One region of the Thaumasiovibrio subtropicus genome, then DNA from elsewhere that is predicted to be linked to it. Evidence: riboswitches for the same ligand, from Rfam matches in the RefSeq annotation. Region 1 holds a riboswitch; the other holds the start of a gene.

Evidence for each region. A riboswitch is a leader RNA that binds a small molecule or an ion and turns the genes downstream of it on or off. The one in region 1 is predicted to bind lysine.
Region 2: it holds a riboswitch for lysine, as region 1 does, so the genes downstream of both, lysC (lysine-sensitive aspartokinase 3) here and TSUB_RS10765 (Na+/H+ antiporter NhaC family protein) in region 1, are expected to answer to the same signal.

The regions. Positions count from the first base shown of each region.
Region 1 covers NZ_AP023054.1:2,437,324-2,453,430, forward strand. The annotation lists gene TSUB_RS10755 (methyl-accepting chemotaxis protein) at 1-489, opposite strand, end outside; gene TSUB_RS10760 (thymidine kinase) at 769-1,347, opposite strand; gene TSUB_RS10765 (Na+/H+ antiporter NhaC family protein) at 1,466-3,088, opposite strand; lysine riboswitch at 3,174-3,353, opposite strand; gene TSUB_RS10770 (H-NS family histone-like protein) at 4,708-5,103, shown strand; gene TSUB_RS10775 (lytic murein transglycosylase) at 5,161-6,120, opposite strand; gene TSUB_RS10780 (YcgL domain-containing protein) at 6,161-6,439, opposite strand; gene minC (septum site-determining protein MinC) at 6,807-7,466, shown strand; gene minD (septum site-determining protein MinD) at 7,485-8,297, shown strand; gene minE (cell division topological specificity factor MinE) at 8,305-8,568, shown strand; gene gltS (sodium/glutamate symporter) at 8,778-10,004, shown strand; gene rnd (ribonuclease D) at 10,313-11,440, opposite strand; gene fadD (long-chain-fatty-acid--CoA ligase FadD) at 11,588-13,261, opposite strand; gene TSUB_RS10815 (alpha/beta fold hydrolase) at 13,308-14,180, opposite strand; gene TSUB_RS10820 (hypothetical protein) at 14,216-14,515, opposite strand; gene tsaB (tRNA (adenosine(37)-N6)-threonylcarbamoyltransferase complex dimerization subunit type 1 TsaB) at 14,534-15,214, opposite strand; gene TSUB_RS10830 (DNA repair helicase YoaA) at 15,237-16,107, opposite strand, start outside.
Region 2 covers NZ_AP023054.1:367,368-383,474, forward strand. The annotation lists rRNA gene rrf (5S ribosomal RNA) at 1-21, shown strand, start outside; gene TSUB_RS25170 (type IV pilin protein) at 102-491, opposite strand; gene TSUB_RS01805 (prepilin-type N-terminal cleavage/methylation domain-containing protein) at 628-1,209, shown strand; gene TSUB_RS01810 (PilW family protein) at 1,196-1,831, shown strand; gene TSUB_RS01815 (hypothetical protein) at 1,828-3,081, shown strand; gene TSUB_RS01820 (type IV pilus modification PilV family protein) at 3,071-3,526, shown strand; gene TSUB_RS01825 (hypothetical protein) at 3,584-4,933, shown strand; rRNA gene TSUB_RS01830 (16S ribosomal RNA) at 5,368-6,918, shown strand; tRNA gene TSUB_RS01835 (tRNA-Glu) at 6,985-7,059, shown strand; rRNA gene TSUB_RS01840 (23S ribosomal RNA) at 7,344-10,227, shown strand; rRNA gene rrf (5S ribosomal RNA) at 10,317-10,432, shown strand; tRNA gene TSUB_RS01850 (tRNA-Asp) at 10,489-10,565, shown strand; gene TSUB_RS25175 (hypothetical protein) at 10,601-10,723, opposite strand; one part of gene TSUB_RS01855 (IS630 family transposase) at 10,820-11,395, opposite strand; one part of gene TSUB_RS01855 (IS630 family transposase) at 11,397-11,855, opposite strand; gene lysC (lysine-sensitive aspartokinase 3) at 11,981-13,342, opposite strand; lysine riboswitch at 13,411-13,585, opposite strand; gene TSUB_RS01865 (pyridoxal-phosphate-dependent aminotransferase family protein) at 13,748-14,866, shown strand; gene TSUB_RS01870 (PglL family O-oligosaccharyltransferase) at 14,896-16,107, opposite strand, start outside.

The DNA of each region.
Region 1 (16,107 bases):
CTGCTGAAGAGAAGCCGATGTTTGTGTATGTATTTGTTCCATTTCAGTCATGGCTTCTTGTAAATTTGCTTCTCCTTGCGTACTGATTTCACGCATTTCGACTGTCGCTAATGAGGCTTGTTGCGCAGCCTCAGCTGTCACGCCAAGTGTTTTAGCAATTTCAGAAGAGGTGAAGGAAATATGGACGACAGACGATAATTGCCGCTCAAGCTTAGGCTTTAATTGATCAATCGCAAAAGAGACTTCCGCGGTACTCACCGCATTATGAGACAGTGAGGTGGAGAGTTTCGCTGGTATCAAAACGGTTTCTTCACGGTTCTTCTCTACGCTTTCCGCCTTCTCGGTCAGAAACAGGCTAGCAAACACACTGATTAAGCCCAGCGCCGTTATCACGATCGCTGACGCACCGCCAGCAGAATAGAAGACAAAACTCGCTGCTACTATCCACAGCACCATGTTGATCCCGATGCGCTTGCGTCTATCCATCATGCTTTCCTCACTATCGCTATTTCATTTGCGTTATTTCAGCCTAAACAGCAACCGGAAAGAAACTCGGGGTGAAGCGTAGTTTTGACCAAAGTTTTAGAGTGTCTTGCTAATATTTAAGGAATCGATCACAGCAGATAATGAGAGATGAGCTTGCCACATAAAAAAACAGCGCATTTGATCACATCAAATACGCTGTTCATCGCCAAGCGAATGCCTCTTCCGATCGCGTTCGTCGTCAAGACTCGCTTAACCCTAATTTATACAAACAGATATCGCGCCCTAACGTCCTAGCGCTTCCTTGTAATGCAGGCGACAAACAGAAACATAGCGTTCATTGCCACCAATCACCACCTGATCACCATCAACAATCGCGTTACCCTGCTCGTCTGTACGATAGACCATGTTTGCTTTTCGGCCACAGTGACAAATCGTTTTTAGCTCGACTAACTTGTCTGCCCACGCCAGCAAATGCTTGCTACCCGCAAACAATTCACCTTGAAAATCTGTGCGCAAACCATAGCAAAGGACAGGGATATTCAACTTATCAACCACTTCGGTTAGTTGATAGACTTGGTTCTTATCTAAGAACTGACACTCATCAACCAAGACACAGTCAATATTTTGATTGTGATTCATGTCTGTAATTTTCGCTAACAGGTCGTCACCTGGTGCATAGAGTTCGGCTTCAGACTGAAGACCGATGCGAGAACTGACCACGCCCACGCCAGCACGATCATCAATCGCCGCAGTTAAAACCAAAGGGTTCATGCCACGTTCTTGATAATTAAAAGATGACTGCAATAAAGTGGTCGACTTACCTGCATTCATCGTTGAATAGTAAAAGTACAACTGTGCCATCTGAGGCTACCCTCCATATTTCCGCCGCGCATCCTACCGAAAAATGGCGAGAATAAAAACAGAAAAGCCCGCCGAAGCGAGCTTTATTGTCCAATACAATCTAAAAGTTGTCTGGCGTTTAAGCGGTTTGCTTAGTCACTGGCTTACGCGACATCTGAATCAAGCCAACGCATACCCCAATGAATGCCAGTGTTGCGGCAATAAATGCAGTGAACAGCGACAATGTGAAACCAAGGACCACAAAACCGACACTCGCGACGATGGCTGAAGCGACGGCGTACGGCAGTTGAGTCTGTACGTGGTCAATATGGTTACAACGAGCACCCGTTGAAGAAAGAATGGTGGTATCAGAGATTGGTGAGCAATGGTCACCAAACACAGAGCCCGCAAGCACCGCACCCAACATAGGTAGCATCAACGCAATTTCTGTCGCTGCAGCCATATCACCAGCGATAGGTAACATGATGCCGAAGGTTCCCCACGAAGTACCCGTAGAAAACGCCATTACACCCGCTAACAAGAACAATATAACAGGTAGGAAAGCGGGGTTAACCGAACCCTCTACTAAGGTAGACAGGAACTTACCCGTCTCCATATCGCCAATGACACTACCGATGCTCCAAGCAAAGAAGAGGATCAGGATGGCGCCAAACATCGACTTTGCACCAATCCATAATGTCGCTGTCACGTCACCCATAGGCAACTTCTGACGCAACACAGGCACCAACGCGGCCGCTAAACCAATTAAGCCACCCCAGAACAACGACATGCCGACATCTGTCTCTTCAAAAGCACCCAGCAAAGAAAAGGCTTCACCGTCATTCGCCAAGCTCTGGTAGCCAGTAAACACCATAAAGAACACTGTCGCAGCAATCAGTACAATGATAGGCATCAGCAGATCACTGACGCGACCTTTCGCACTCTCTGTAATGCCGAGTTCATCATTGAGATCACTACTTGCATCATCGTTCTCGTTGTAACCTTGACCACGTTGTGCCACTTGCTCATGACGACGCATTGGGCCTACATCAATTTGATACCAAGCCACTGCAAACACCAGTAACAACGCAAACACCGCATAAAAGTTCATCGGAATCAAAGTAACAAACGCACTCAATGCGCTGTACTCTGTTACGTTATGCGTCACCAAAATGCCACCAATCACCGTAATGATGTAAGCACCCCAGCTTGAAGCAGGCATCAACACACACATAGGTGCTGCAGTAGAATCGAGTAGATAGGCCAACTTAGCACGTGAGACGTAATAACGGTCAGTGACAGGGCGAGAAATAGAGCCTACCGCCAAACTGTTGAAATAATCATCAACAAAGATAAACACACCCAAAAACGCGGTCAGTAGCTTTGCACCACGCTTGGACTTAATACGGGTTTGCGCCCACTCAGCAAAAGCACGTGTGCCGCCAGAAAGCGTCAATAGTGCCGTCATCATGCCTAGCAACACGAGGAAAGCGACAATACTCATGTTCCACGCGTTCAACGCATAGTTGGTGACTTCTTTACCGTTTTCGGTAACCGTTTCTGCTTCAACAACAACACTCTTGAATGTGTTAAACACGTAAGAGAACGTACCAGAAAAAGAGAAGCCATTAAGAAGGAGTGCTCCTAGTACGATACCTACGCCCAATGACACCAACACACGACGTGTCAGAATCGCAAGAGTTAATGCCGTCAATGCGGGCAATAACGAAATATATGAATTTGAAAAATCAATGAGTTCCATGATCTCTGCTGCAACCAATTGCTCGGAGATCTACTGTACACATAAGCGTGATGAGAGAATAAAGGAGAGAATTTACCCACCTATACCCAACAGTAGCGCTCCATAGTGAATGTATATGACTATGGCAGTGAAATACCTATTCGATATTTCCCCAGCTAATCGACTTGATGAGTCTGACTAACTTCGGCACGGATTCCTTTCGCAAGTGATCATAAGCATCACCCTACTACTTGCTACTGATAACCAGTGCGCCTCTACCCTTAGTTAAGGATGAGGCCATTTTACGTGACCAACCGCACATTGCAATAGATATTGTGCTGTGAAAACACCAACTGATGAAAATTCAAACCACACAACAAACAATAAGCGATATAAATTAACATTTATTACTTCCCATCCAGCATTAACGTCGATGAGCAATATTTCATATCTATCAATTTTATCAATAACATCAAGCAGCTATGTGAAACATCTCTGTCCTGCTTTATCTAGCCAACGAGAACACTTCCTTAGCACGGTTAACAAATCAAAAACAGCCAACTCAGCACCTCGCTATACTCAAACAACTTCAAGACGTATCCCTCGTCCTTTATATACTCAAACCACTTCAAGATGCAGGATTCAGAAGCGGCCTAGCGCGTCGAAGTCAAGGTAAAGATACCAAGGCGAAGGTGTGAAGGAATGGATTTCCCTTTCAAACACCTTTAACGCAGAAATCGGGGCGCTAGTCGCTTCCCGAAGGGCGAGTTTTCGAGGCTCGCCACCGTCGTTACTGTTTTTAATTAATCCACTAGATCTTCAAAACAGTGTCTTGTTGACAAGCCTAGAAACTCTCGCTGAACAAGCGTCTTGAGGTGGTTTGAGTATAAATTTGTTATGAACTGCAAACGTAAAAAATAGATTGGAATCAGCGAGTAACGTATATACTCAAGGTAAGACGGTGGATGGGAGTGGCAAAAACGCAATAAGGTAAGCAGGATAGTCGAAATAATAAGTATCACTTCTCAATGCTTCCTATGCGCAGTCTTCGCATATCCCTTATTCACAGCCATCCGCTTTCTCCTTAACGTACACAAAAGTATGTTAATTTCTATAAACTGCATAGGCAATGACGTATGGGTGATATAGTCTTTCGCATGTGCACAAGCTTTAACGTGCAACTGAGTCAGGTAAAGGCAAGCAATAGTCGCTTACAATTAGAAAGACTTATCTCAATAATTAAACACCTTGCTTGGTGGAGGGGCTTTTTTCTCCGCAGAGAGATGCAAGGTCAGTGAAAATTCACGCCTTCATTACGCTAATACCCCTGCATAAGATCACAATTTCATACATTTTTCTTTGATTTATAACGCTAATCATAAATATGCGCATATCTTCTAATCTGGGACGTGCAAGATTTTCTGATTTATACGGTCGACGATATTCTCCTTTTAAACTGAGAATCATATTAATGACATGATTTTTCTTAGGCAAAAAACAGCTCAAATAAGGTCAAATTCGAAAGAAATAAGTAAATTTACATTCAATGACTTGGCAACCTGTTTGATTTCGTATTATTATTGAACAGACAAAATAACTAACAGCATCCTGCGATGCAATTTAATGAGTAGGAAATAAACATGCCTGAAGCGTTTAAAGCACTTTTGAACTTACGTAGCCTACGTGCACTATCTCGTGAATTAACTCTAGAGCAACTTCAAGAAGCACTAGAAAAATTAACGACTGTAGTTAACGAGCGTGAAGAATCTGAAGCTGAAGCTCGTGCACAGGAAAAAGAGCGTGAAGAGAAACTAGCTCAGTACCGTGAAATGCTAATCAAAGACGGTATCGATCCAGAAGAATTAGTTGCTCTACTAGGTAAAGCACCAAAAGCTAAGCGAGCTGCTCGCCCTGCAAAATACCAATACGTTGACGAAAATGGCCAAGAAAGAACTTGGACTGGTCAAGGCCGTACTCCATCTGTGATCAAAACAGCACTAGACGAAGGCAAGTCACTAGACGACTTCCTAATCTAATTGCGCTTGTCATATAGATTCAAAAAAGGCCCTGATGGGCCTTTTTTATTTTCTGAGTTAATCTCGGATAGAAGCGGCTAATTGCACGACAGAGAAAACGAAATGATGAGAACGATTCCAATCTAGCAGCGCCTGGTAATTGTCATAAACGAGATAATATCGCCCTTCCTGTGGCTCAATTAACCATGCAGAAATCTCGTCAACAGGCAAATCAGCACCGCCATGACGCATGACACCGAGTTCAGCCCACTCTTGCAAACCTTTACCATTTTCCTTTTTTGAACTGATCAAAGACAAATCAAATGATTCAGGTAACGTCACTTGCCGTCCCCAACGATATCCAGCCTGCCAACCGACCGTACTCAAATAATTGGCTGCTGACGCGAATACGTCGGCGGGATTATTCCAAATATCCGCCACACCATCACCATCACCATCAGCGGCATAAGCGAGGTAAGAGCTAGGCATAAACTGACTTTGCCCCATTGCACCTGCCCAAGACCCTTTCATATTGCGACGCTCTATATGCCCTTGATCCAAAATGGTGAGCGCATCAATAAGTTGAGACTTAAAGAAATCCTCACGTCGACCTTCATAAGCCATTGTCGTCAGAGCAGAAATAACATCATATGAACCAGAGAACTTACCGAAATTACTCTCTACTCCCCATAAAGCGACAATAATTTTGGGTGAAACGCCATAAGTCTCACCGATATTATTTAAAACAGCTTTATGTTTTTGATAGCGTTGATTCGCCTGATTTATTTTCCACTGAGGTACAGATTTCTTCAAATATTCATCTAAAGTTAATCTTCTTTCCGGCTGATTTTTGTCCGCTGAGATAGCAGACTCATACAGTTTCACACCTTGAAAAGCCGTTGAAATTGTCTGTTCACTAATTCCTTTTTCCTTGGCGTAGTCTTGCATCTGCAAAACATAATCATCAAAGGATACCTGAGCTGACACACTCGCGCTTGCAGCTAACAAGCATAAACTCAGTAAACTCTTTTTAACCATCCTAGCCCACCTTTGGTGTTACCCTTAATCGTATAACGGTTTAGTTGTCTCGTTTTTTGGCTTCTTTGTACTCATCCAGTAAGTTAACAGCAGGTGGAGGCAGTTGCAGGTAATACCCTTCCTCTTTCAATGCGGCTCTTACTGTCTCAATATTTGCTTGTGCCAAAGATTCACGCTTGTCGATATCGAAAACCATCACAAGTGAAGGATGGCCAAACATCCCCAACAGAGAATCAGGGACACGACTAAAATCATCTTTTTTCTCAACAAAAAGGTAAGACCCTATTTTTTTGTCGCTTTTATAAACAGCACAATGCATATCTTTTTCCAAATTTACCGTATCGTCCAATTTTGAGCACAAAATTGAATAGTCTTGCAGCGTCAATCACTGTCTAATCCATCACCACAAATATCATTTCACTTTTATGACAATGCATCTCTACGCTTATCGAGATGTATTGATAAACCACCTCAATAATTGCAGTCACACAATAAGCGTATGAAATCGTATTGGTGTGAGGCACCGTTTATGACAACGGTTTCCCCAAATAGGTTTAATAGCTTCACAAAAAAAAGGCTTTTTCCCCTAAACGCAACGGATAGCTTGCTGTGACTCCGCAACATATATAACATGGTGTCTTGCTTCGTTAAACCCTATCAGGTACTGATACAAGGTCTCAATGGTTATGAGTAAAATTGCTGAATTGAAAGGTAGTAGTTTCACCCTTTCTGTCCTTCGTCTGTTTGATAAAGACGAAACGGCGATTAGAGACTTTCTAGCCGAAAAAGTCACCCAAGCCCCCGCTTTTTTCGCTTCTGCACCCGTTATTATCGATATAAGCCAGTGCCATGAAGATTTAAACTTTCCAGCTATCAAAGCCGCTGTACTTGAAGCTGGCATGATTCCGGTCGGAGTGAGTGGCTGCCCAGCATCACTTCGCCCGAAAGTAAAAGAGGCACAACTGGCATTAATGACTGCCGCTAAAGAGCCTGCGAGTAAAGCGCCGCAACTCGCACCGACCAAGGTTATTTCAACCCCAGTACGTTCAGGGCAGCAAATTTACGCAAAAAATAGTGATCTTGTCATACTTAATCACGTCAGCGCTGGTGCTGAAGTGATTGCTGATGGCAGTATTCATATTTATGGCACGTTGCGCGGTCGTGCGATAGCCGGGGCGAGTGGTCAACAAGAAGCAAATATATTTTGCCAAAACTTACAACCAGAGCTGGTCTCTATATCCGGCAACTACTGGTTGAGCGACAAGATTAATAGTGAACAATGGGGTGCGTCCGTCAAGATATCTCTCAACGAAGAAAACTTGCATATCGCCCCATTGTCCGTTTAAAAAAAGGATTAAATACCCATGACACGTATTATCGTGGTGACTTCCGGTAAAGGCGGAGTCGGAAAAACTACTACCAGTGCCGCCATTGCGACAGGTCTAGCACTCAAAGGCAAGAAAACCGCTGTTATCGATTTTGATATAGGTTTGCGTAACTTAGATCTTATCATGGGTTGTGAGCGTCGTGTTGTCTATGATTTCGTCAACGTCATCAATGGAGAAGCAACACTTAACCAAGCGTTGATCAAAGATAAACGTGTCGACAACCTTTTTGTCTTGCCTGCCTCTCAGACCCGCGACAAAGACGCACTCACCAAAGATGGCGTGCAACGTGTGTTAGATGAAATGAAAGCAATGGACTTTGATTTCATTATTTGTGATTCACCAGCAGGTATCGAAGCTGGTGCAATGATGGCCTTGTACTTTGCAGATGAAGCGATTGTTACGACTAACCCTGAAGTCTCTTCGGTACGAGATTCAGACAGAATTCTTGGCATTCTTGATTCTAAGTCTATGCGCGCAGAACAGGCGATGGAACCGGTTAAACAACACTTATTGCTGACTCGCTACAATCCAGGTCGCGTAATCAATGGTGATATGCTAAGTGTTGAAGATGTAGAAGAGATTCTTCACATTCCATTGCTGGGCGTCATTCCTGAATGTCAGTCAGTATTGAATGCCTCTAACCGTGGTGAGCCCGTTATCCACGATGAAGTATCGATTGCAGGCCAAGCTTACGATGACGCGATTTCTCGTTTGTTAGGTGAAGAGCGTGAACTACGTTTCCTTTCCGAGGAGAAGAAAGGCTTCCTAAAACGACTGTTTGGAGGGTAATTTAACCATGGCTTTACTTGAATTTTTCCGCCCTAAGCGCGAGAAAAGCGCGAATGTTGCTAAGGAGCGTTTGCAGATCATCGTCGCTGAACGCCGATCGGGTAGTAACAAGTCGCCAAGTTACCTTCCTGCATTGAAAAAAGATATTCTAGAAGTGATTCGACGCTATGTTGATATCGACCCAGATCAAGTCAATGTGCACCTTGACCAAAAAGAGAGTGACTTAGCTGTTCTCGAGTTGAATGTGACCTTGCCTGAAGATAAAGAATAAGTCCACTTCATCACCACAATTCTCAAACCCCGCTTTCGCGGGGTTTTGTTTATCTTAGATTAAGCTAAACACTTTATACTCTGAGCGCCTCAAAAGCTGGCTACCACCTCAAGAATAAAAATACCCAATAAATACCGAAGTTTACATTCACTTAACATGGTTGAGCCGTTATCATTTCACTAAACTCATTGCACTAGGAAGGAAATAACATGGAGCTCGTTGACGGAATCTTACACGTTAACTCCTTTTGGGCTGTTACCCTTGGCATTATCGTGCTGTTCTTAGGGCGTCGCCTCAATCAAACCAATGCCCTTTTAAAAGAATTCAGTATTCCAGAACCCGTATCTGGTGGTCTACTCGTCTCAGTGATTTTGACCGCTTTCTTCTATCTCACTCAGATTGAAGTCAGTTTCAATCTTGTCACTCGAGATATGCTGCTCGTCTACTTTTTCACCACCATCGGCATTAACGCGAGCTTGAAAGATCTCCTTTCTGGCGGAAAGCCGTTACTTATTTTACTTGCTGTCACTATTGTCTACATGATTATCCAGAACATAACGGGCATAGGTGTCGCCTCGCTCTTTGGGTTAGAGCCTGTTGCAGGCTTACTGAGTGGCACAGTGTCACTCATTGGCGGACACGGCACCGCCATCGCTTGGGCGCCCAAAATTGGCGAGCAGTTTGGATTGTCAACCGCGATGGAGATTGGCATTGCCTCAGCAACATTCGGATTAATTCTTGCCAGTATCATGGGTGGCCCGATAGCGAAATTCTTGATCAACCGCTATCAACTTAAGCCAGAAAAAGTGGAAGCGCTTGATGTGGGTATCGCGGAAGATAAACCTGAGCCGCGCCTCACCTCTTACGACTTCCTAGACGCGATATTGGCCATTCATATCTGTATCATTCTTGGTTTAGCGCTCAATGAAGGTATTGCGAAACTCGGGCTCGCTTTACCGCTGTTTGTGACCTGCCTCTTTGCTGGCATACTCATCTCGAATTTGGTGCCAAACTCGTACCCTCGCATTACGGGTACAAAATGGCCTGCTCGCAAACCCTCTGTGGCACTCATTGCTGACATCGCCCTCGGGACCTTTTTAGCCATGTCCTTGATGAGCATGCAGCTTTGGAATCTCATCGATCTCGCAGGCCCAATCTTTGCTATTCTCTCTGCGCAGTTTGTCGTCGCCATTCTAGTGACACTCTTCGTGGTCTTCCCTGCAATGGGGAAAAACTATGATGCAGCTGTGATTTGTGCCGGTTTTGGCGGTATTTCTCTTGGTTCAACACCGACTGCAATGGCCAATATGTCTGCGGTAGCGACAAAGTATGGTAACTCTCACAAGGCCTTCATAATTGTGCCTCTCGTGTGCGCATTCTTTATTGACTTAGTGAACGCGGTGCTTATCCCCTACTGCTTGAAGTTATTAGGCTAGCCTTTAAATCAATGTTACTTGTTTCGTTACTGGATTCTGCTCAGGATCCAGATAACGATTCAACTGCACCAACTGCTGCTGAAATTGAAATGCGAGACCAACCCATCAACACGGCTTTTACCTTCGAGTGTGAGTTGATCCTGATAAAGTCGCTTACCAAGCAAAATAAAGAGCTGAGGCATGTAAAACAGTTCCTGAACTGGATTAAGTATACCGATTTAGTTGTGCAAACAAGTAATAAAAAACCCTGCGCCGTCGCAGGGTTCAATAGGTAAGCACAAGACTGGCTTGTTGCCAACATTCAATGGCTAATTAAACTCATCAATGATGGGTTTAACGCGCGCCTCAAACAAAGGTTGTCGCCAACTCAATAACATATCCGGCTTTTTATCTGGATGTTGATCATACTTTCGATACCAGCCGATCAATTGGTTAATCTGTTTTTTAGAGGCAAGGAACTCTTGCGCTAATCCGGTTTCGGATTCAATTTCAACCACAACATCTTTGATGGCTTTAACCTGCTGCTTGTAGCCGGGTAGATCAACCAAACGGTAAATTTTCGGCGGGAGCTCAGACTCACGAAGCTTCTCAACATCCAACACCATTTTTATCAATCGACTACCGTGGCGTTGAATCTCCATCTTTTCGAATCCTTGCTTAGCCATAAAGCCTTTCGATTTAATGGTATAGCGCGCCAGCTTCCATAAGTTCACTTCTTTGACGATAAAATTAAGGGCCAGGTCACGCTTACGTGCTTCTTCAACTCGCCACTGTGCCGCCTTTTGCAAAATGGCTAACTGACGTGGAGTAAGTTGCCAAGCGTTCTTGATATCCAAGTAAGCTTCCGACGTCGGCCGGGACTTATTGCGCTTACCCGCTACACTGACACATTCGGTAAGCATGGCTTCAAACCAACCCGCTTGTTCAACTTTCTCTTTCAAGCACTCATACAAAGGAAGTAAGTAAAAGACGTCTGCCGCCGCATAATCGAGTTGTTTGTCCGTCAGTGGGCGGGCAAGCCAATTCGTTCTCGCTTCACCTTTTTCCAACTCAATACCGAGATACTCTTTTACTAAGTTCCCGAACCCCATGGAGACACCATGACCTAAGAATGCCGCCATCACTTGCGTATCAATCATAGGCGTTGGCATAAACCCAGCAACATGGAGAAACACTTCCAGATCTTCCCCGCAGGCATGCAGCACTTTGGTGACGCTTTCATTGCGCATAAGATCCCACAAGGGATCCAAGTTCACACATTTAATCGGGTCGACTAACGCAAGATTGTCACCATCAAAAAGCTGAACGAGGCCTAGCTGCGGATAGAGTGTACGCGTACGGACAAATTCAGTATCCACCATCACAACCGACTTCCTAGCGGCCGTTTCACAAAGCTGGCTCAAACGATCATAGTCACTGACAATCTCAAATTTCACACAGGTCCCTCAAATACACATACGTATTAAAAAGCCGACAAAAACGTCGGCATTTTCTTTTTAAGTATCATTGTAACGCAAAATAGGATGACTAGCCGCGCTAAACTGCAGTTTTTATTCAACAGCTTAATCTAGCTCACGCCAATTTTACTCTGCGGATGATTTTTCACGAAGCTCGCGACGAAGGATTTTTCCAACGTTGGTTTTCGGCAACTCATCATGGAACTCAACAATTTTGGGTACCTTGTAACCTGTCAGGTGCTTACGGCAATGGCCCAGCAACTCTTCACGGGACAACGAGGCGTCTTTCTTCACGACGCAAATCTTAACCACCTCACCTGACACCTCATGAGCTTGACCAATGGCAGCAACTTCCAGCACCTTATCGTGTAAAGCAACCACATCTTCAATTTCATTCGGATAGACATTGAAGCCAGAGACGAGGATCATGTCCTTCTTACGATCAACAATATGCAAGAAACCATGCTCATCAAAACGCACAATATCGCCTGTCGACAACCAACCATCTTCAGTTAGAATTTCTTTACTGGCTTCCGGGCGCTGCCAGTAGCCCTGCATCACTTGTGGGCCGCGAACTTGCAGTTCACCAATCTCTTCATTGCCAAGAACATTGCCCTCTTCATCCACAATGCGCACATCTGTCGACGGGACAGGAATACCAATCGAGCCATTGTACTCGACCAGATCACAAGGATAAGCCGCAACTAGCGGCGAACATTCCGTTAACCCGTAGCCTTCTAGCAAGTAGTTACCTGTCACACTCTGCCACTTTTCAGCAACAGCGCGTTGCACAGCCATGCCACCGCCAACAGACAACCCCAATTTAGAGAAGTCTAACTCGTGGAAATCTTCATTGTTCAGCAGTGCATTGAAGAGCGTATTCACGCCTGTAATGGCGGTAAATGGGAAACTCTTCAACTCCTTCACAAACGTTGGAATGTCACGCGGGTTGGTGATCAATAGGTTCTGACCACCCATCTCAACCATCAACAGACCATTCACGGTTAACGCAAACACGTGATACAGCGGCAAAGCGGTGACGATCGCTTCTCGCCCTTCCGTCAGCACTGGCAAATACATGGCTTTTGCCTGCATAACATTGGCAATCATATTGCGATGTGTCAGTACCGCGCCTTTAGCCACGCCGGTTGTGCCACCGGTATATTGCAAGAAGGCGGTATCATCAGATTCGATGATTGGCTTCACATACTGCATGCGGCGCCCTAATCGAAGCGCAGAACGCATAGAGATTGCATCAGGCAAGTGGTACTTAGGCACCATTTTCTTAATGTACTTCACTACAAAGTTCACTAAGGTCGACTTTGGACGAGAGAGCTGATCGCCAAGACGGGTTAATACCACGTGTTTAACCGAGGTGTTTTTAACCACTTTCTCAAGCGTGTGAGCAAAGTTAGAGACAATCACTATCGCTTTTGCCCCTGAATCATTCAGTTGATGCTCAAGCTCACGTGGGGTGTATAGCGGGTTAACATTCACAGCCACCAAACCTGCACGCAGGATACCAAATAGCGCAATCGGGTATTGCAACAAGTTCGGCATCATGATCGCAACACGGTCTCCCTGCTGCAATTTCAAGTCATTCTGTAAGTAAGCAGCAAACGCACGGCTGCGCTCTTCTAACTTACGAAACGTCATGACTTGGCCCATATTGACATAGGCCGTCTGGTCAGCGTACTTCTGCACCGACTTTTCAAACATATCGACCAATGACGGGTAGCTGTCCGGATTAATCTCCGCAGGCACGTCTGATGGGTAGAGTTTCGACCACACCTTATCCACGGCGCTCTCCTTTATAAAATTTATGCTTTTCAATCGACACTCTGCATCACTTCGAAAAGTGAGCCGCTTTCTCATGTCGCTGAATATGTTCTATCAAGCGTTGCGAAACCAACGCTGGACTTTCCAAATGGCAATGGTGACCTCCGGGTACCTGATGTACCTGCAAATGAGAAAACCATGCCTGTCGTTGTTGTTGTTTAAGTTCTTCAAATCCATCCAAGCCCAATACCGCTGTCACTGGACATTGAATGGCCTTCACTATTGCCCTCGACTGGGCTTCACTCAATCGAAACAGAGAGTCTGCTTTCAACCGTACATCATGACGCCAAAAAACACCTTGCTCTGTCTCTTGGGTACCTCTTTCTATCATTGGCCAGAGCAGCGACTCCTCTAACGGTGTCACCCGCTGGCGGAGCTGCAACGCTTGTGCTCTAGATTGCATCGCCCTCACCGATTTCTCACGCCAAATCCTGCGGCTTTGAATCCCTTTAGTCAGGCGCTGTACGACATTATTCTCTGATTCGAAAAGCGGTGCCAGCGATTCAATTAAAAAGAGTGACCGAACTTTAGCGGGAAACGCGGCAGCGTAGCAAGTTGAGATCAGACCACCTAGAGAATGTCCGACCAGATGAAGTGAAGAAAGTTGTAACTTGTCGATAAATTGCGCCAAATCGTCGACATAATCGTGAAAATAGTAGAAATTATCGTAACTTCTTGGTGATGAATAGCCATGCCCCGCCAAATCCATAACCCACAAGTTACACACATCTCGTAACAATTCAGTCATGCTATGAAACGACGCAGCGTTATCTTGCCAACCATGTAGAGCAATAACACTAGGTTTGTTGGCATCGATATCTCTGGTGCCGAGGAAGGCAATCCTCTGCCCAGAAGGTAAGTTGATGGAATCTGATTTCATTTTTGACAGGATTGAAAGTGAGTAAGCGCTAACTGTTATACATAGATATCAACACCAAACATCTCCGAGAGTTCATCTCGACGACGTTGGTTTAGTACATCATGGTAGGAGGATAGCGCTTGTTGATGTTTTCGATCTGGCGCATCGTATTGAATACGTGCTTGCTCTCGCATCGCAGTCTCCGCTTCTTCACTGCGGCGAATACCTCGAGATACGGCAGTAGCTACCGCAGAAGGACGGGCGACAGAAGCACTCTCTTCGCTTTTCTTTGTCTTTTTATTCTGTACCTTTTGTGATTGCCTTAGTGTTGGTGGCAACCCATGAATTGATACCATACCCGTCCCTTTTTAGCGTTATTCGCGACCTGGTAGCTTCTTCCAAGTCACTTTATCACGCAGATATACTGGTTCTGCCTTGTCGGGAGTGACCGACTCATTGAGATCAACTAACATCACCATATCTTGCGCCTGAGGATACAACACACCAGATGGCGTCGTCGCCAAGTCCAACTGTTCACTGAGCTCAGGATAGGCATCCCATCCTGTTCCAGCCGTCGCCCACGTGCCTTCACGCTCAGCAACCACAACCTGTTCTGGCGCTGCTACCATCTCAGGGGCAATGGCCTGCCACCCTTGATCATCACGGCGGTACTGTGCCCAGTATAGTTCACCCATACGCGCATCAATGGCCGTCAACACCGACTCCACTTGATGCTCACGGTAACAGGCCTGCGCCATCGCAGCCAAGGTTGATACACCCACCATCGGCAACTCAGCGCCGAATGCTAAACCTTGTGCAATTCCGATACCAATTCTTACGCCAGTAAAACTACCAGGGCCACGTCCAAACGCCAAACCATCGAGTTGGCTCAAAGATAGGCCACCTTCAGCCAATACTTCATCGACCATCGGCAGTATTTTGGTCGTATGCTCACGGGGTGCTATCGCACTGCGGTGAATCACATCATCACCCACACGAAGGGCTACAGAACAATTTTCCGTCGCTGTATCAACAGCAAGAATCTTAAGCGTCATTCATACCTCTGAATGCTCATTATCATATCGAAGATGCACCTGCATCTAACAAAAACTGTCGTACATCGCTCAAAGAACGAGTACGGGGAATATCCGGCAAACTGCGCAAGAACACCGCGCCATAAGGGCGAGTAACTAAACGATTATCACAGATCACCAAGGCACCACGATCACTGTTATCACGGATCAAACGGCCTACCCCTTGCTTAAGGGTAATTACCGCATCGGGAATCTGCACATGCGCAAAAGGGTCTCCACCTTGTAAACGGCAATCTTCAATTCGCGCTTTTAACAACGGGTCATCAGGCGCAGTAAAGGGCAATTTATCAATGATAACACAGCTCAATGCTTGCCCTCTAACATCGACACCTTCCCAAAACGCACCGGTTGCCACTAACACCGCGTTGCCTTCCTCTAAGTATTGACTCAGTAGCTGCTGCTTTGGCAAATCACCTTGGGCTAAGATAGGCAGATCGAGCTTTTCTCTAAACCCTGCCGCCAGATCACGTACCATTTGATGAGAGGTACACAGGAAGAAGCAGCGTCCGTCATTGTCTTCTATCACAGGCGCGAGCATGTCGACTAATTTATCCGCCAAGCCGAAACTGTTCGGCTCTGGTAAAAATCGCGGCACACACAATAAGGCTTGTGATTGATAGTCGAATGGGCTCGGTAATGAAAACTGCTCAGCAGGTTTTAAACCTAGGCGATTAGCAAAGTGGCCAAAGTCATCATCCACCGCCAACGTTGCAGACGTAAAAATCCAAGCCCCTTTCTGCTCTTCAATCTGCTGATGGAAACGTTCAGCGACCGACAACGGCGTGATATGCAAGCCAAAATGACGAGGCGTCGTATCGTACCAATAAGAATAACCGGTCACCGACGTATCACAC
Region 2 (16,107 bases), 1.6 Mb from region 1:
GAGAGTAGGACATCGCCAGGCTTTGAATTAAGTGAAAAGGCCATCCGAGAGGATGGCCTTTTTGCGTTTATCTCTTGTATCGAATTTCCCTTCAAATATAGCTACCAACAGTTACTTTCGTCAGCATCCGTCGCGCCATTTCCTTTCAAGATTAGGTTGCCACAATCATCGCCAACCTGAGGGCCTCCAGCAGCAATAGATGCTGTAATCACATAAGTAAATGTTGCATGGGAGACGATACTGTAGGTATATCTATTTGTATCAATGTTGCAAGAGGGGCATTCTGTAGATGTAATCGTTGTGTCTGTTAATGATTTCGCTCTAACTTTCTCTTCAGCCCAAAACTGCATCATTGTGAGATTAGTCTTAGCTTGAGCGCGATGACTTTTCTGCACATGCCCTTTATAGGAAGGGTAAACGATAGCAGACAGAACTCCAATAACTGCTACCACTATCATTAATTCGATCAACGTCACGCCTTTTTGTTTCATCACTTTCACCTGTTACTACTTTGCTCGAGTTGACTCGAACCATTTTGCTTCAAAAACAACTAGAAAGAATACAAATGGTATCTTTGTATTCTCAGTAATTCGCCTCTTTAGCAGGTCAGAAGTAGGTTTTTCGGAAATGCCTCACACTCTCAAATTCAAATGCTCGCAATATTGTCAAAGAAGTATTGTTGGCGTCGCAGGCTTCACTCTCATTGAGCTAATCGCTGTCGTTGCAGTTATAGCAGTGCTTGCCGCAGTTGCTGCTCCCTCATATACAGAGATGCGTCAAAAGAGTGCCACGATTCGCTTGGCAGATGAAGTACATGGTTTTTTCTTGCAGGCAAAATCTGAAACTGTCATGCGTAATGAGACAATGAAGATCAAATTTATTCATAGTAATAGCGCTGCAGTCGATACCGCTTATAAAGATGGTTCTTGGGTATTGGCCTTGCTTCCGAAAACATCCACTGCTACCACTGTATCTGCTGCAAATAATGAGGCCATTTCGGTAGTGACCGGAGAAAATTATAAAGGCACGTTTATTAAAGTGTCGCGTCTCGAGACTGAATTAGACTCGGTACGAGGTGTTTTTAGTAGTGCTATGGATGTGACTAGCTACGTCAAGCCAACAAAGACGGTGAGTGTTCAAGCAAAATCGCTCTCTGGGCGAATTAGGCAGTGCTCAGCAGAAGAGGAGTATGGCTATGTTGAGTGCTAAGAAACAGCGAGGGATGTCATTAGTTGAGCTCACAATCGCTAGCGCAATCAGCTTGATAGCAATTGGGGCTGTAGGTTCTGTATATATATCTGGTCATAAGGCTGCTTATGGTCGTACTCAACAACTTGTCTTAAGACAAGAAGTGAATGATGCGTTGCGTGTTGTGACGGAAGAAATGGCAAGGGCTGGTTACTCAACGCGTGAAAAGTCGATAAAGTTATCAGGTGCCTCTAATGTAGTTGGTATACATCGCAGTGGTAATGCGGTTGATTTTGTTTATGCAAAAACGAGTACAGCTTGGAGAACAATGGGTTTTTCACTAAAGCCTCGAAGCGCTGGCGTCAATGCATGGTTGAAAATCTGTCTTCTCAATGAAACGCCCGGAGCGACTTCAGGATCGGCAAGTACACTCGAAGACTTTTGTTATAGCCAGTCAGGAGGGTCCGACTCTTTGCTAAATAAAGATATTATCGAAGTAAACTCTTTTACTGTCTCTGAAGAAGTTATTTCTTCTGCTAATGGGACCAGTCAGAAGCTGACGGTGTATTTGAAAGCGACTATGCCTTCCATCAGTGAAAGCTACGAAAAAGAAAAGTCGATTGTATTAAGGAACTGGCGATGAAGTCACGTCAACGTGGAATGATGAGCTTGATGATTACAGGCATGTTACTGATAGGTGCCTTACTTTTTTCATTAGGTTCTGCCAAAACAGTTTTTTATCAAGTAAAGCGAGCGCAAAATGAAATTGAAGCTAGGAAGGCGCATTGGGGAGCGGAGGGAGGTTTAGAGTGCGTATTTGCCACAGCAAATTCAAGCAACAAACCACCAAGTGACGCTACTTTGATCTCCGATTGCAATAGCTTGTCATCTGATCTGAGTATCAATGTAACTGTTGGTCTCGATGACTATACGGTTGATAGTAAGGTAGCGGGCATTAGAAATGAGTCTACTAATCAACGTAAGATCGTGACAGGCAGTCGAGTTATGAAGGGGGCTATTCAAACCGCGGCAGATCTGGTTTTTAATGGGGATGTTGACATTTTTCCTGATGTATCAGGCCCTCACCCTGCAGGTGACTATAAATGCCTAGCAGTTGTGTATAAATCGCAAGTCTCTTATAACCCCAGCGTGACGACCAATAGATTTACTGTTGAGAATCCGAAAACAGATGGGCCTTACGAGGATTTTTCAGGTAGCTGTCACAGTGATTATAAAACGACGTTAACTACTGCTTCTGACACTACATCGACTCCCCCAGGTTCGTCTGGAAGTGAATTTAAGAATGATTTTTTGAAAGATCCTAATTTAGATCCCTTCGAGAGTTTTTTTAAAGCGTCAAAAGCAGATATCGCGGATGTGAGATCGGGGTATGAAGTAAGATCATCTACACCATCAAGTAATTGCAAGGAAATCATTGAAGAAGCATTTAGTGAATCTTCTGATAATAAAGTTTGGATTCAAGGACACTGTGATATCGGTGGCACAGGAATCATGACGGGTGATCATACACCAAAAACCTTAGTCATCGAAAATGGATTGTTTGGTTCCTGGGGGGTGAGCGAGTTCCATGGTGCAATCTACCATCTTGTTGATGTGACCAAGCCTCCTTTTAATGATGCATCCTCTTTAGCATCAACCTGGGAAATTATGAAGAGTCATGCTCAGTATAAAGACTATTTGGCTTTGAGTAGTGGCACGACAGTTTATATGGATGGCGGGGCTTTTTATCCAGAAGGCGGAGCAGTTTTCGATTCGCCGGGAGGGCAGGTTGTAATTCATGGTAGCTATAGCTTGTCATATAACTCCGAAAAGAATGGTGAGGAAGGGCAACGGGCATACGATTGGGTAAAAGGATCGTGGAATGATTTCTAATAAACAGAAAGGCTTTAGCTTATTGGAAAGCCTTATTTCACTTATTGTTCTGAGTGTCGGCATTTTAGGGTTGATTCGTCTACAAACCTTTGTCGACCAAAAAGCAGATTATGCTTTGAACTCGTTAGAGGCCCTTGCATTAGCAGAGAGTCAACTCGAACTGTATCGCACTCGTTCTTCAAACAGTTCGGCAACCAATACGTTGTACTTTGATGGTGCCTCAATGGCGGCCAATACTTACCCAGAATCAAATATTTCTGTATCGGGTTCGGAATATACATTTGATCGCACGACTACGATCGCAAATTCTATATTCATTCCCCCCGCAAATGTTTCCGCTGCGGCGAAGACCATTACAGTGGAAGTGGAATGGACTGATCGATGGGCCAATACTAACACAATTAGTATGGCAACCATGGTCTCCCGGTATAGTGAATTTGACTGACGAATAACTCAATAATAATTCTATCGTTGTTCGTCATAGGTAGTTATGGGGGGCAACATGAAGAAACAACGCGGTGCAATGAGTTTATTAATAACAGGGATGCTTTTAGTTGGCGCTCTGTTATTTTCGCTTGGCTCAGCGAAAAATGTTTTTTATCAGACAAAACGTGCACAGAACGAAGTAGAGGCGAGAAAAGATCATTGGGCTGCAGAAGGGGGCTTGGAATGCGCCTTTACGCATGCCAACTTAGATAACGCCAAGCCAACGATGACTGTGGCTGACTGTAATTTAGATGATCTTGATAGTCTTATTGTTTCTGGAAGCACTAAGCTCTCGATTACATCGAAAGCAGGTAATCGCCAGGTTGCGAGGCAACTAATCGTGTCTGGTGTGAGCAGTTCTTCAACCGGTGTTATTAAATCAGCATCCAACTTATATTTATCCGGTTCAGTTGCCATGTTGGCAGACCCTGCTTCAAAAAGTACGGCTGAGAACGAGTGGAAGTGTGAATTAGTCAGGTTCAAAACGGGATTAGATATATTAGGTGCGATTACTAATCAAGGTATTGGCACTGGATTAAATACGCCTTACTCGACTTTTCCAACATCGTCATCGCAAACGTGTAAATCGACACATCAAACGACGGGTATAACGCTTGGTCTAACTCAGAATGCTGCCGAGCTTGTAGCGAATGGAACCATAGGTAATGACTTTAAGCATGATCCACTGATGACGCCATTTAAAGACACGTTTAACGTTGAGCGTAGCCAATGGCTAGATGTTATGTATGATGACAACGTTTTTAGGATTGGTACTGGGTTACCTTCAGATAAACCGTCTAAAGTTGAAGATCTTCCTGTTGCTTCTACTTTGATAGCTAACTGCGGAGCAAAGATTTCGAATGCAATTAACGATGGTAATCGTGTCATTTGGGTTTATGGTGGTTGCGAGATTAGCGATACGACAAACCTCCAGGATGCAATCGATAGCTTACCGGAGAGAAAAAGTGTCGCATTAATTATTCACAATGGAATTTTTGCTGTTGATAGTGCTCTTTCTTTTAAAGGCCTACTGTATCATTTTGTGGATGATGATTTAGGGTTTGCACCTACACAATCAGCGTGGGAAAGTGTCAGCGATATTAACTTGAAAGGTGCGTTGTTTGGAGCTGCTGAAGCTCACAATGGTGTTGCCGGACAGAAAGGCATACCCTATAACCAGGTGTCGTTGTTCAACAATGGATCCTTTAAGCCATCGGGTGGATATGTTTTAGATGCTCCGGGTACATATGCCATTTTTAATGGTTCCCTTCACGCCTTGTACAATAGAGATAACCTAAGAGATGCATTGAAGCCTTTCACGGGCGGAAGCATTGCTTGGATAGAAGGCTCTTGGCGAGACTATTAGAGTATTAGAGTATTAGAGTATTAGAGTATTAGAGTATTAGAGTATTAGAGTATTAGAGTATTAGAGTATTAGATATTGGTTTAGCAATAGACAACAAACCACGCTAGAACGCGTGGTTTGTTGGTATTTTAACCTTTTAAAATAAAAGATGTACTTTTGCTAGAAAAGACTTGCCAAGGAAAATATCTTCCCTATAATGCGCCTCCGTTGTCACGGAAAACACAGCGTTCTTCGCTGAGTTACCAAGTAAGACAACACGTTCTTTAACAATATGACCATGCAATCTGTGTGGGCACTCGTTGAATAGATAGTCTAAAGATTTATCAATGATACTAGTGACCAAATTAAGACTTCGGTCTTAGCACAGTCAATTCATTACTTAGCAATAAGTAATATCAGTATTCATTGAGCCGGTCGAAAGACCAACAAAACTTTAATTGAAGAGTTTGATCATGGCTCAGATTGAACGCTGGCGGCAGGCCTAACACATGCAAGTCGAGCGGAAACGACTTAACAGAGCCTTCGGGTGACGTTAAGGGCGTCGAGCGGCGGACGGGTGAGTAATGGCTGGGAACCTGCCCTAACGAGGGGGATAACCATTGGAAACGATGGCTAATACCGCATAATCTCTACGGAGCAAAGAGGAGGACCTTCGGGCTTCTCGCGTTAGGATGGGCCCAGTTGGGATTAGCTAGTAGGTGAGGTAACGGCTCACCTAGGCGACGATCCCTAGCTGGTTTGAGAGGATGATCAGCCACACTGGAACTGAGACACGGTCCAGACTCCTACGGGAGGCAGCAGTGGGGAATATTGCACAATGGGGGAAACCCTGATGCAGCCATGCCGCGTGTATGAAGAAGGCCTTCGGGTTGTAAAGTACTTTCAGCAGTGAGGAAGGTTTAGTAGTTAATACCTGCTAGATTTGACGTTAGCTGCAGAAGAAGCACCGGCTAACTCCGTGCCAGCAGCCGCGGTAATACGGAGGGTGCGAGCGTTAATCGGAATTACTGGGCGTAAAGCGCATGCAGGCGGTCTGTTAAGTCAGATGTGAAAGCCCGGGGCTCAACCTCGGAACCGCATTTGAAACTGGCAGGCTAGAGTCTTGTAGAGGGGGGTAGAATTTCAGGTGTAGCGGTGAAATGCGTAGAGATCTGAAGGAATACCGGTGGCGAAGGCGGCCCCCTGGACAAAGACTGACGCTCAGATGCGAAAGCGTGGGGAGCAAACAGGATTAGATACCCTGGTAGTCCACGCCGTAAACGATGTCTACTTGGAGGTTGGTGTCTTGAACACTGGCTTTCGGAGCTAACGCGTTAAGTAGACCGCCTGGGGAGTACGGTCGCAAGATTAAAACTCAAATGAATTGACGGGGGCCCGCACAAGCGGTGGAGCATGTGGTTTAATTCGATGCAACGCGAAGAACCTTACCTACTCTTGACATCTACAGAAGCTTGAAGAGATTCGAGTGTGCCTTCGGGAACTGTAAGACAGGTGCTGCATGGCTGTCGTCAGCTCGTGTTGTGAAATGTTGGGTTAAGTCCCGCAACGAGCGCAACCCTTATCCTTGTTTGCCAGCACTTCGGGTGGGAACTCCAGGGAGACTGCCGGTGATAAACCGGAGGAAGGTGGGGACGACGTCAAGTCATCATGGCCCTTACGAGTAGGGCTACACACGTGCTACAATGGCGCATACAGAGGGCGGCCAACTTGCGAAAGTGAGCGAATCCCAAAAGTGCGTCGTAGTCCGGATTGGAGTCTGCAACTCGACTCCATGAAGTCGGAATCGCTAGTAATCGTAGATCAGAATGCTACGGTGAATACGTTCCCGGGCCTTGTACACACCGCCCGTCACACCATGGGAGTGGGCTGCACCAGAAGTAGATAGCTTAACCTTCGGGAGGGCGTTTACCACGGTGTGGTTCATGACTGGGGTGAAGTCGTAACAAGGTAGCCCTAGGGGAACCTGGGGCTGGATCACCTCCTTAACGATAAGACTGCTGTTAAATGCAGTGTCCACACAGATTGCTTGGTAATAATGTAGAACACGATGTGTCCCATTCGTCTAGAGGCCTAGGACACCGCCCTTTCACGGCGGTAACAGGGTTCGACTCCCCTATGGGACGCCACTATCTCAATCTTTTGCTGAAGCAGAAGCTTAAGATAGTGGTGTTGAAAGACACACATGCTCTTTAACAAACTGGAAAGCTGACTAGTAAATTCAATCGATAGATTGAATCGTTCGATTGAAAAATGAACAAGTTCTCAAAATGTATTTACGCAAGTAAATACAACAAACACATTCAAGTGTCTTGTATTGAGTCCGGCGAAAACATGTAAACCTTGGTTGTTTGCCATACGCCTATGTGTCTTCACTTTTGTAAAGTGAAATAAAGACGCCTTGGGGTTGTATGGTTAAGTGACTAAGCGTACACGGTGGATGCCTTGGCAGTCAGAGGCGATGAAGGACGTGCTAACCTGCGATAAGCCATGAGAAGACGGTAAGAGTCACTATACTCATGGATTTCCGAATGGGAAACCCGGCCGCATAAGCGGTCATCATAACGTGAATACATAGCGTTATGAGGCGAACTCGGGGAACTGAAACATCTAAGTACCCGAAGGAAAAGACATCAACAGAGATTCCGAAAGTAGCGGCGAGCGAAATCGGAGTAGCCCTTAAGCTGGTTTGGGATTAGGTGAAGGCTCTGGAAAGTGCCGCGATACAGGGTGATAGCCCCGTAACCGACAATCCCTTATCAGTGAAATCGAGTAGGACGGCGCACGTGAAACGTTGTCTGAATAGGGGGGGACCATCCTCCAAGGCTAAATACTCCTGACTGACCGATAGTGAACCAGTACCGTGAGGGAAAGGCGAAAAGAACCCTGTGAGGGAGTGAAATAGAACCTGAAACCGTGTACGTACAAGCAGTGGGAGCCCTTCGGGGTGACTGCGTACCTTTTGTATAATGGGTCAGCGACTTACATTCTGTAGCAAGGTTAACCGAATAGGGGAGCCGTAGGGAAACCGAGTCTTAACTGGGCGTACAGTTGCAGGGTGTAGACCCGAAACCAGGTGATCTAGCCATGGGCAGGTTGAAGGTGAGGTAACACTTACTGGAGGACCGAACCGACTAATGTTGAAAAATTAGCGGATGACTTGTGGCTGGGGGTGAAAGGCCAATCAAACCTGGAGATAGCTGGTTCTCCCCGAAAGCTATTTAGGTAGCGCCTCGGACGAATACTACTGGGGGTAGAGCACTGTTAAGGCTAGGGGGTCATCCCGACTTACCAACCCTTTGCAAACTCCGAATACCAGTAAGTACTATCCGGGAGACACACGGCGGGTGCTAACGTCCGTCGTGGAGAGGGAAACAACCCAGACCGCCAGCTAAGGTCCCAAATTACTACTAAGTGGGAAACGATGTGGGAAGGCTCAGACAGCCAGGATGTTGGCTTAGAAGCAGCCATCATTTAAAGAAAGCGTAATAGCTCACTGGTCGAGTCGGCCTGCGCGGAAGATGTAACGGGGCTAAGTAGTAAACCGAAGCTGCGGCAATGCACTTATGTGTATTGGGTAGGGGAGCGTTCTGTAAGCTGTTGAAGGTGTGCTGTAAGGCATGCTGGAGGTATCAGAAGTGCGAATGCTGACATGAGTAACGATAAAGGGGGGTGAAAAACCCCCTCGCCGGAAGACCAAGGGTTCCTGTCCAACGTTAATCGGGGCAGGGTAAGTCGACCCCCTAAGGCGAGGCTGAAGAGCGTAGTCGATGGGAAACGGGTTAATATTCCCGTACTTCTTACAATTGCGATGGAGGGACGGAGAAGGCTAGGTGGGCCTGGCGACGGTTGTCCAGGTTCAAGTATGTAGGTTGGGTGTTTAGGCAAATCCGGACACCTAAGACTGAGATACGACGTCGAGCTGCTACGGCAGTGAAGTCATTGATGCCATGCTTCCGGGAAAAGCTTCTAAGCTTCAGATTGTAAGGAATCGTACCCCAAACCGACACAGGTGGTCGGGTAGAGAATACCAAGGCGCTTGAGAGAACTCGGGTGAAGGAACTAGGCAAAATGGTACCGTAACTTCGGGAGAAGGTACGCTCCTGTCGGTGAAGTCCCTCGCGGATGGAGCTAACGGGAGTCGCAGATACCAGGTGGCTGCAACTGTTTATTAAAAACACAGCACTGTGCAAAATCGAAAGATGACGTATACGGTGTGACGCCTGCCCGGTGCCGGAAGGTTAATTGATGGGGTTAGACTTCGGTCGAAGCTCTTGATCGAAGCCCCGGTAAACGGCGGCCGTAACTATAACGGTCCTAAGGTAGCGAAATTCCTTGTCGGGTAAGTTCCGACCTGCACGAATGGCGTAATGATGGCCACGCTGTCTCCACCCGAGACTCAGTGAAATTGAAATCGCAGTGAAGATGCTGTGTACCCGCGGCTAGACGGAAAGACCCCGTGAACCTTTACTACAGCTTGGCACTGAACATTGAGCCTACATGTGTAGGATAGGTGGGAGACTTTGAAGCGTTGTCGCCAGATAGCGTGGAGTCATCCTTGAAATACCACCCTTGTATGTTTGATGTTCTAACTTGGCCCCATTATCTGGGGTGAGGACAGTGCCTGGTGGGTAGTTTGACTGGGGCGGTCTCCTCCCAAAGCGTAACGGAGGAGCACGAAGGTGGGCTAATCACGGTCGGACATCGTGAGGTTAGTGCAATGGCATAAGCCCGCTTGACTGCGAGACTGACAAGTCGAGCAGGTGCGAAAGCAGGTCATAGTGATCCGGTGGTTCTGAATGGAAGGGCCATCGCTCAACGGATAAAAGGTACTCCGGGGATAACAGGCTGATACCGCCCAAGAGTTCATATCGACGGCGGTGTTTGGCACCTCGATGTCGGCTCATCACATCCTGGGGCTGAAGTCGGTCCCAAGGGTATGGCTGTTCGCCATTTAAAGTGGTACGCGAGCTGGGTTTAGAACGTCGTGAGACAGTTCGGTCCCTATCTGCCGTGGGCGTTGGAGAATTGAAAGGGGCTGCTCCTAGTACGAGAGGACCGGAGTGGACGAACCTCTGGTGTTCGGGTTGTGTCGCCAGACGCATTGCCCGGTAGCTAAGTTCGGAATCGATAACCGCTGAAAGCATCTAAGCGGGAAGCGAGCCTTGAGATGAGTTCTCCCTGGCAGTTTAACTGTCCTAAAGGGTTGTCGTAGACTATGACGTTGATAGGCAGGGTGTGTAAGCGTTGTGAGGCGTTGAGCTAACCTGTACTAATTGCCCGTGAGGCTTAACCATACAACACCCAAGGTGTTTTATCGGACTTAATCGCGCTTGAGTGTGTTGAGAGCAAGACGAATCAGCTTTCCTAGTTTGAACAAATTTTGCTTGGCGACCATAGCATTGTGGACCCACCTGATTCCATGCCGAACTCAGTAGTGAAACGCAATAGCGCCGATGGTAGTGTGGGGTCTCCCCATGTGAGAGTAGGACATCGCCAGGCTTTGAACATCGCTTGTTTGAAGCAGAAAGTGTAAGACTTCAATCAAAGCACCGTGTGGAGCGGTAGTTCAGTTGGTTAGAATACCGGCCTGTCACGCCGGGGGTCGCGGGTTCGAGTCCCGTCCGCTCCGCCACTTCTTAAGAAGCCTCGTCGAAAGACGGGGCTTTTTTACGTCTGTGAGATATGTTCGCCTTTCAGGTGAATGAGCCCAGCAGTTGCGCCAGCCAGTTCCTCCGCCATGTCTTGAAAGAGAGCGATAGCTTTCGCTGTACGCTGTCCTTGCAACATCATTACCGTTCATGTCGCAGTTTAATTGGGAAGCTTTCTTTTCTGCACTTTACAATTAGGCCTAATACCAATCTGGAAAATTAATACCAATCTGGAAAATTAACTGGTCAGTTTAATCCAGTCTCTGGTGCACATTTTGGTCACTCTATCTGCACGCTTCAAGAATCGATTCCATGCAGTGCATACTTTCGACACAATATCTTCGTAGTCGGTAAAACTCTGATTGGCAAGATAGTGTTGTCTGAGCCAACTCCACACTTGTTCTATAGGATTTAGCTCTGGTGAATATGGCGGGAGCTTGATGATACTGACATTACTGAACTGTTCTGCAATGTCATTTGTATGCCAGCCAGCACCATCCATAATGATCACTGCGTGACGACCTTTTTCGGTCACCGCGGAGATCTGCTTAAGGTGCTCAACCATAATGTCCTTGTTAACCCAAGGAACGACCAGCGCCTCGCCAATACCTCTAGCGGGACATACTGAGCCAAACAAATACGCATATTCAAACTGCTGCTGTTTAACTGCTCTTGGTCTTGATCCACGTTTAGCCCAAAGTCGAGTTGTCGTGTTTTGCTGACCAAATCTTGCTTCATCTTGAAACCAGACATCGACGTTATCAAGCCCCATGTGACCGGGGATCTTAAGGATCGTTTCAATTTTGAATTTTTTTAAAATCGTCTTGGATTTGCTGGGATTGACGAGGGTGCTTGGAGCGTGATGTTATCCAAGAGAAGCCCATGTGACTAAGCAAATAGTAGATAGAGTCTGGGTGGTAGTGTTTACCAAACTCTTTCACGATATAAGCATGAATATCAGTACCTGTTAACCTCCCCCCAGATGAATCTTCGGCACGTGCCTTTATAAACAGGCTTAGCTGTTCACGTTGCTGAGTATTGAGGAATGCTGGGCGACCCGTTCTTGGTTTCTCTTGCAGCCCTTCAAGCCCTTCTTCAAGGAATGTTTGTACCCACTTATTCACACTCGTTCTGCTTACCTTAAGGAACTTAGCAATTTGGGTTCGAGAGTGACCATCTTTAAAGTGTGCCAATGCGAGCAATCGCATCTTCATCTGAATAGATTTTTGTTGGCTAGCAAGCTTTTTGAAATCAATGGTATCGAGGCTGTCCATAGCGTCTTTTTTCACGAAGAAGTAACAGCCTCAATTAGATCATATTTTTACTTAGATTGGTATTACTCGCATTAAAAAGAGCACCTTAGTCGGTGCTCTTTGGATTTTAACTTAGTAGATAAATTTTAGTATTCTGGCTCTAGCAAGTCTCGGTGCAAGTCTTTAATAATCTGGTGAGCGTCATCTTGCTTGATTAAAAAACAGAGATTATGCTGACTGGCTCCGTAACAGATCATTCTCAAGTTGTAGTCTTCTAACGTATTGAAAATTTGACGGCTTGTACCTTTTGTCTGCCCCATTTTGTTGCCGATCACCGCGACGAGTGACAATCCCTTATCAACGGTAACGTTGCACAACTCACTCAATTCTTTGTGTGCTGCTTCTGGAAGATCTGGTGCGGCACCACTTGTACTTGTTGTGTCTAAAGTCAGAGAGACACTCACTTCTGAGGTTGTAATCAGATCAACGGAGATACGATACTTAGCTAAAATACTGAAAACTTCTGCCAAGAAACCGTAGGCATGGTACATATTTAGACTTTGTAGTGTCACCATGGTTTGATTGTTTCGTAGCGTTAGCGCACGGAAAAGCGGCGTACTGTCGACTTCTTCTTTTACCCAAGTCCCGCCTTCTTCTGGAGCCTTTGATGAACCAACAAATACGGGAATATGTTGACGAATTGCTGGAATTAGCGTGTCTGGGTGTAGGATTTTTGCACCGAAGTTAGCCATCTCAGAGGCTTCACTAAAGCTTATCTCAGGAATAGGCTGGGCACGGCTAGCTATACGCGGGTCTGTAGTATAGATCCCGGGGACGTCTGTCCAAATCTCAAGCGTTTTAGCTTCGACTGCTTCTGCTATCAGCGCTGCACTGTAATCACTGCCACCACGGCCTAAAGTGGTCGTTTTACCATTTTCATCAGAGCCAATGAATCCTTGTGTGACCACAATTGCCTCTTGGCAGGCCCGGTTTAATGTTACTGCATGTGTTTTTAGTTTTTGAATATCAGGAATAGCTTTGCCAAATTGACTGTCCGTTTTCATGACTTGGCGAATATCAAAACGTGTACAGTGATGACCAAGATCATTGATGACTTGTGTGAAGAGGAATGTCGACATTAACTCTCCACAAGATACGAGCGTATCTGTCAGCTCGTCAGAGGCAGCGACAGCGGCTTGTTCTGCGGTTTTTGTTACTAACGTTAGGATGGTATTAATGCTGTCTGTTAGTGAGGCTTGCTCACTGACTTTTTCTATGATGCTGTAGTGGATATCACGAATCGTTGCGATGATCTCGGCGCGGCGGTTGTTATCAGCTACGCCATTAGCAAGCTCAACCAGGTGGTTTGTTACGCCAGAACACGCACTGATCACAACAAGCTTTGTCTCAGGGTTTTTGATAACGATGTTTGCGCTACGCTGCATCGCATCGAAGTCTGCGACACTGGTTCCGCCAAATTTAGCGACGGTAAATGAAGATAGATCCACAACTGCATCTCCCTGTTGTGATGTGTAACATACTTGGAGAAGCAGATAGGATAAGTAGAATAGTATACTTTCCCAGAAGCTCTCCACTAAATATTTAGTGACAACCCAAAGGATTCAACCTTTAAGGCCGATACTTTTGCATCCCAGTACACGAGTATCTCGGCATTTAATCCCCTGATGCCTACGTGTTGGAGCTGGGGCCCCACGCAAACACTACCTGATTAATGCACCTCTTCTGGCTTTTGTTATTGAGATCACAAAAGCAACCCTATAAATAAGGACTTTGTGCAAAATTGTCAATAATTAAATGCCTTTTCCTGCTCTAAATGACTTTAGTCCAATTGTTTTTCTTATTTTCATCTAGAATACTTTCATTATTTCAATAGTATGTGCTCGGAGTTATTCATGACTTTATCAAGCTTCTACCCGCCCAAACGTACTTTGATGGGGCCTGGACCATCAGATATTTATCCTCAGGTTTTGCAAGCGCTTAGTCGGCCGACTTTGGGGCATCTTGACCCTCTATTTATTGGCATGATGGATGAGCTCAAGTCCCTTCTTCAATATGTATTTCAGACTGAGAACCCTTTCACAATCGCGGTATCCGCGCCAGGAAGTGCTGGGATGGAAGCGTGCTTTGTGAACTTGATACAGCCAGGTGAAAAAGTCATTGTTTGCCGAAATGGTGTGTTTGGTGAACGAATGCGAGAGAATGTTGTACGTTGCGGTGGTGAGGCCGTCGTTGTTGATGACGAATGGGGACGTCCCGTCACGATTGAAAAGGTAGAAGCTGCCTTGATTGCTCATCCAGATGCAATTGCATTAGCGTTTGTGCATGCTGAAACATCGACGGGCGCACTAAGTGATGCCGAAGCACTTGGCAAGTTAGCAAAAGCACATGGCTGTTTGTCGATTGTTGATACAGTGACGTCATTGGGTGGGGTGCCACTTTATGTTGATAAATGGCAACTTGACGCGGTGTACTCTGGTAGTCAGAAATGTCTATCTTGTGTGCCCGGCTTGTCACCTCTCACGTTTTCAGCTCAAGCTATCGCTAAGATAGAAGCGAGAAATACGCCCGTGCGAAGTTGGTTTTTAGATCAAAGCCTTGTCTTGGGGTATTGGAGTGGAGAAGGAAAACGGAGTTATCACCATACCGCTCCGGTCAATAGTCTCTATGCATTGCATGAATCTCTGGTGCTTCTAAAAAATGAGGGGCTTGAAAATGCGTGGCAACGCCATCGCGAGGCACATTTGATGCTAAAAGAAGGCTTAGAAACCCTTGGTATCAGTTTTGTTGTTGATGAATCAGCAAGACTGCCACAGCTAAACGCTGTCAATATTCCTAATGGTATTGATGATGGAGAGGTTAGAACCCGCCTATTAGAAGAGTTTAACCTTGAGATAGGTGCAGGTTTAGGTGACCTTGCTGGTAAGGCTTGGCGTATTGGCTTAATGGGTTATGGTGCAAGACGGGAGAATGTCGCTTTGTGCTTAAAAGCGCTAGAAGAAGTCTTGAGATAATGACAACCCCGGCTAGCCCGGGGTTTTCTTTAGTTCGTTTCACTGACCGCTGGCGTGGAGCTCGAACTGGTAATTGTGACTGTCGGCTCTGTTAACGGGTGGTTGGGAAAGAGATATCTCGCTTCATCAAGAATTTGTTGGCCTTTCTCAACTTCGCCGAGCGCGTGGTAAGCGATAGCCATGTTTTGGTAAAGAGAAGGGCGAGGCATGGTTTCCGCCGTTTTATGGGCCCAATGGATGTAACTTTGAATCATGTCAGGGTTATTGGTTGCGACCCCAAATTCAAGCTCTGTAGTAAATAAGTTCCAATCAAAACGTGATTGCCAAAGTACAGGGTTAGTCACCTTCATTAATAACTCGGGCTCCCGAGGTATCTTTTGCTCAAACTTATTGAGCCAGTAACCTGACTGTAATCCAGAAGCAATAAACACGGTTGCAAGGGCTGGGATTAAAAGCGCATTAATGCGAAGTAGCTGAACACGGTAGAGCGGTTTTTTCTTGTACTTGGCCGTGAGTTGATCTACCCAATAGATCAACAGAATGAACGTAATGAAGTGGACCAATGCATGATAAAAAGGATACTCCAACTGGCTATGTAGCGTGATGGGGAAAAACAACCCAATAATCGCTAAGCGCGTGCCTTTCTTTGTCTTCAATACGCGAATAAACACCGCACCCGCTGCGATGAGTAGAGCGATGAGTGGCACAATGCCACCTTCAGCGGTCCAATACAGTAGCTCGTTGTGCGGGTGATCTAGTGCCGCAGATGGAGTATGTGCAGAGATCTCTTGAGCAAACTGAAAAGCAGCAGATTGAGTGTAGGCGGATTCGAAGTTTCCATACCCAGAGCCGATCACTGGCGCTTGCTTTATCATGTATAGCGTGTGGGGATAAATGCCAGCCCTTTCTTCTATACGACCTGGCGCATCAAGTTTAGGTGTGAACTCAGGTGACTGTGTCCAGTTCCATGAAAGGGCAAGGCCAAGTAGAACCATTAACCCCCATAAGCGCATCTGTTTACGTGCAGCATAGTGATAGAGAAATGGCAAGATAAGCAATGCTGAGACGGTCGCGCCTAGTTTACCTGTGCGAGAGTCGATGACCGCAATCAGTGGAATGGTCAGAATTGGTGTGACAAGTAATGGTAAGTGCTTCCAGTTCCATTTGCCCCGATACATGGGCTCTCGAGCCAGTAAATAGGCTGACAGCACCAACCCTGTCGCCATGAAAGAGGCCATGAC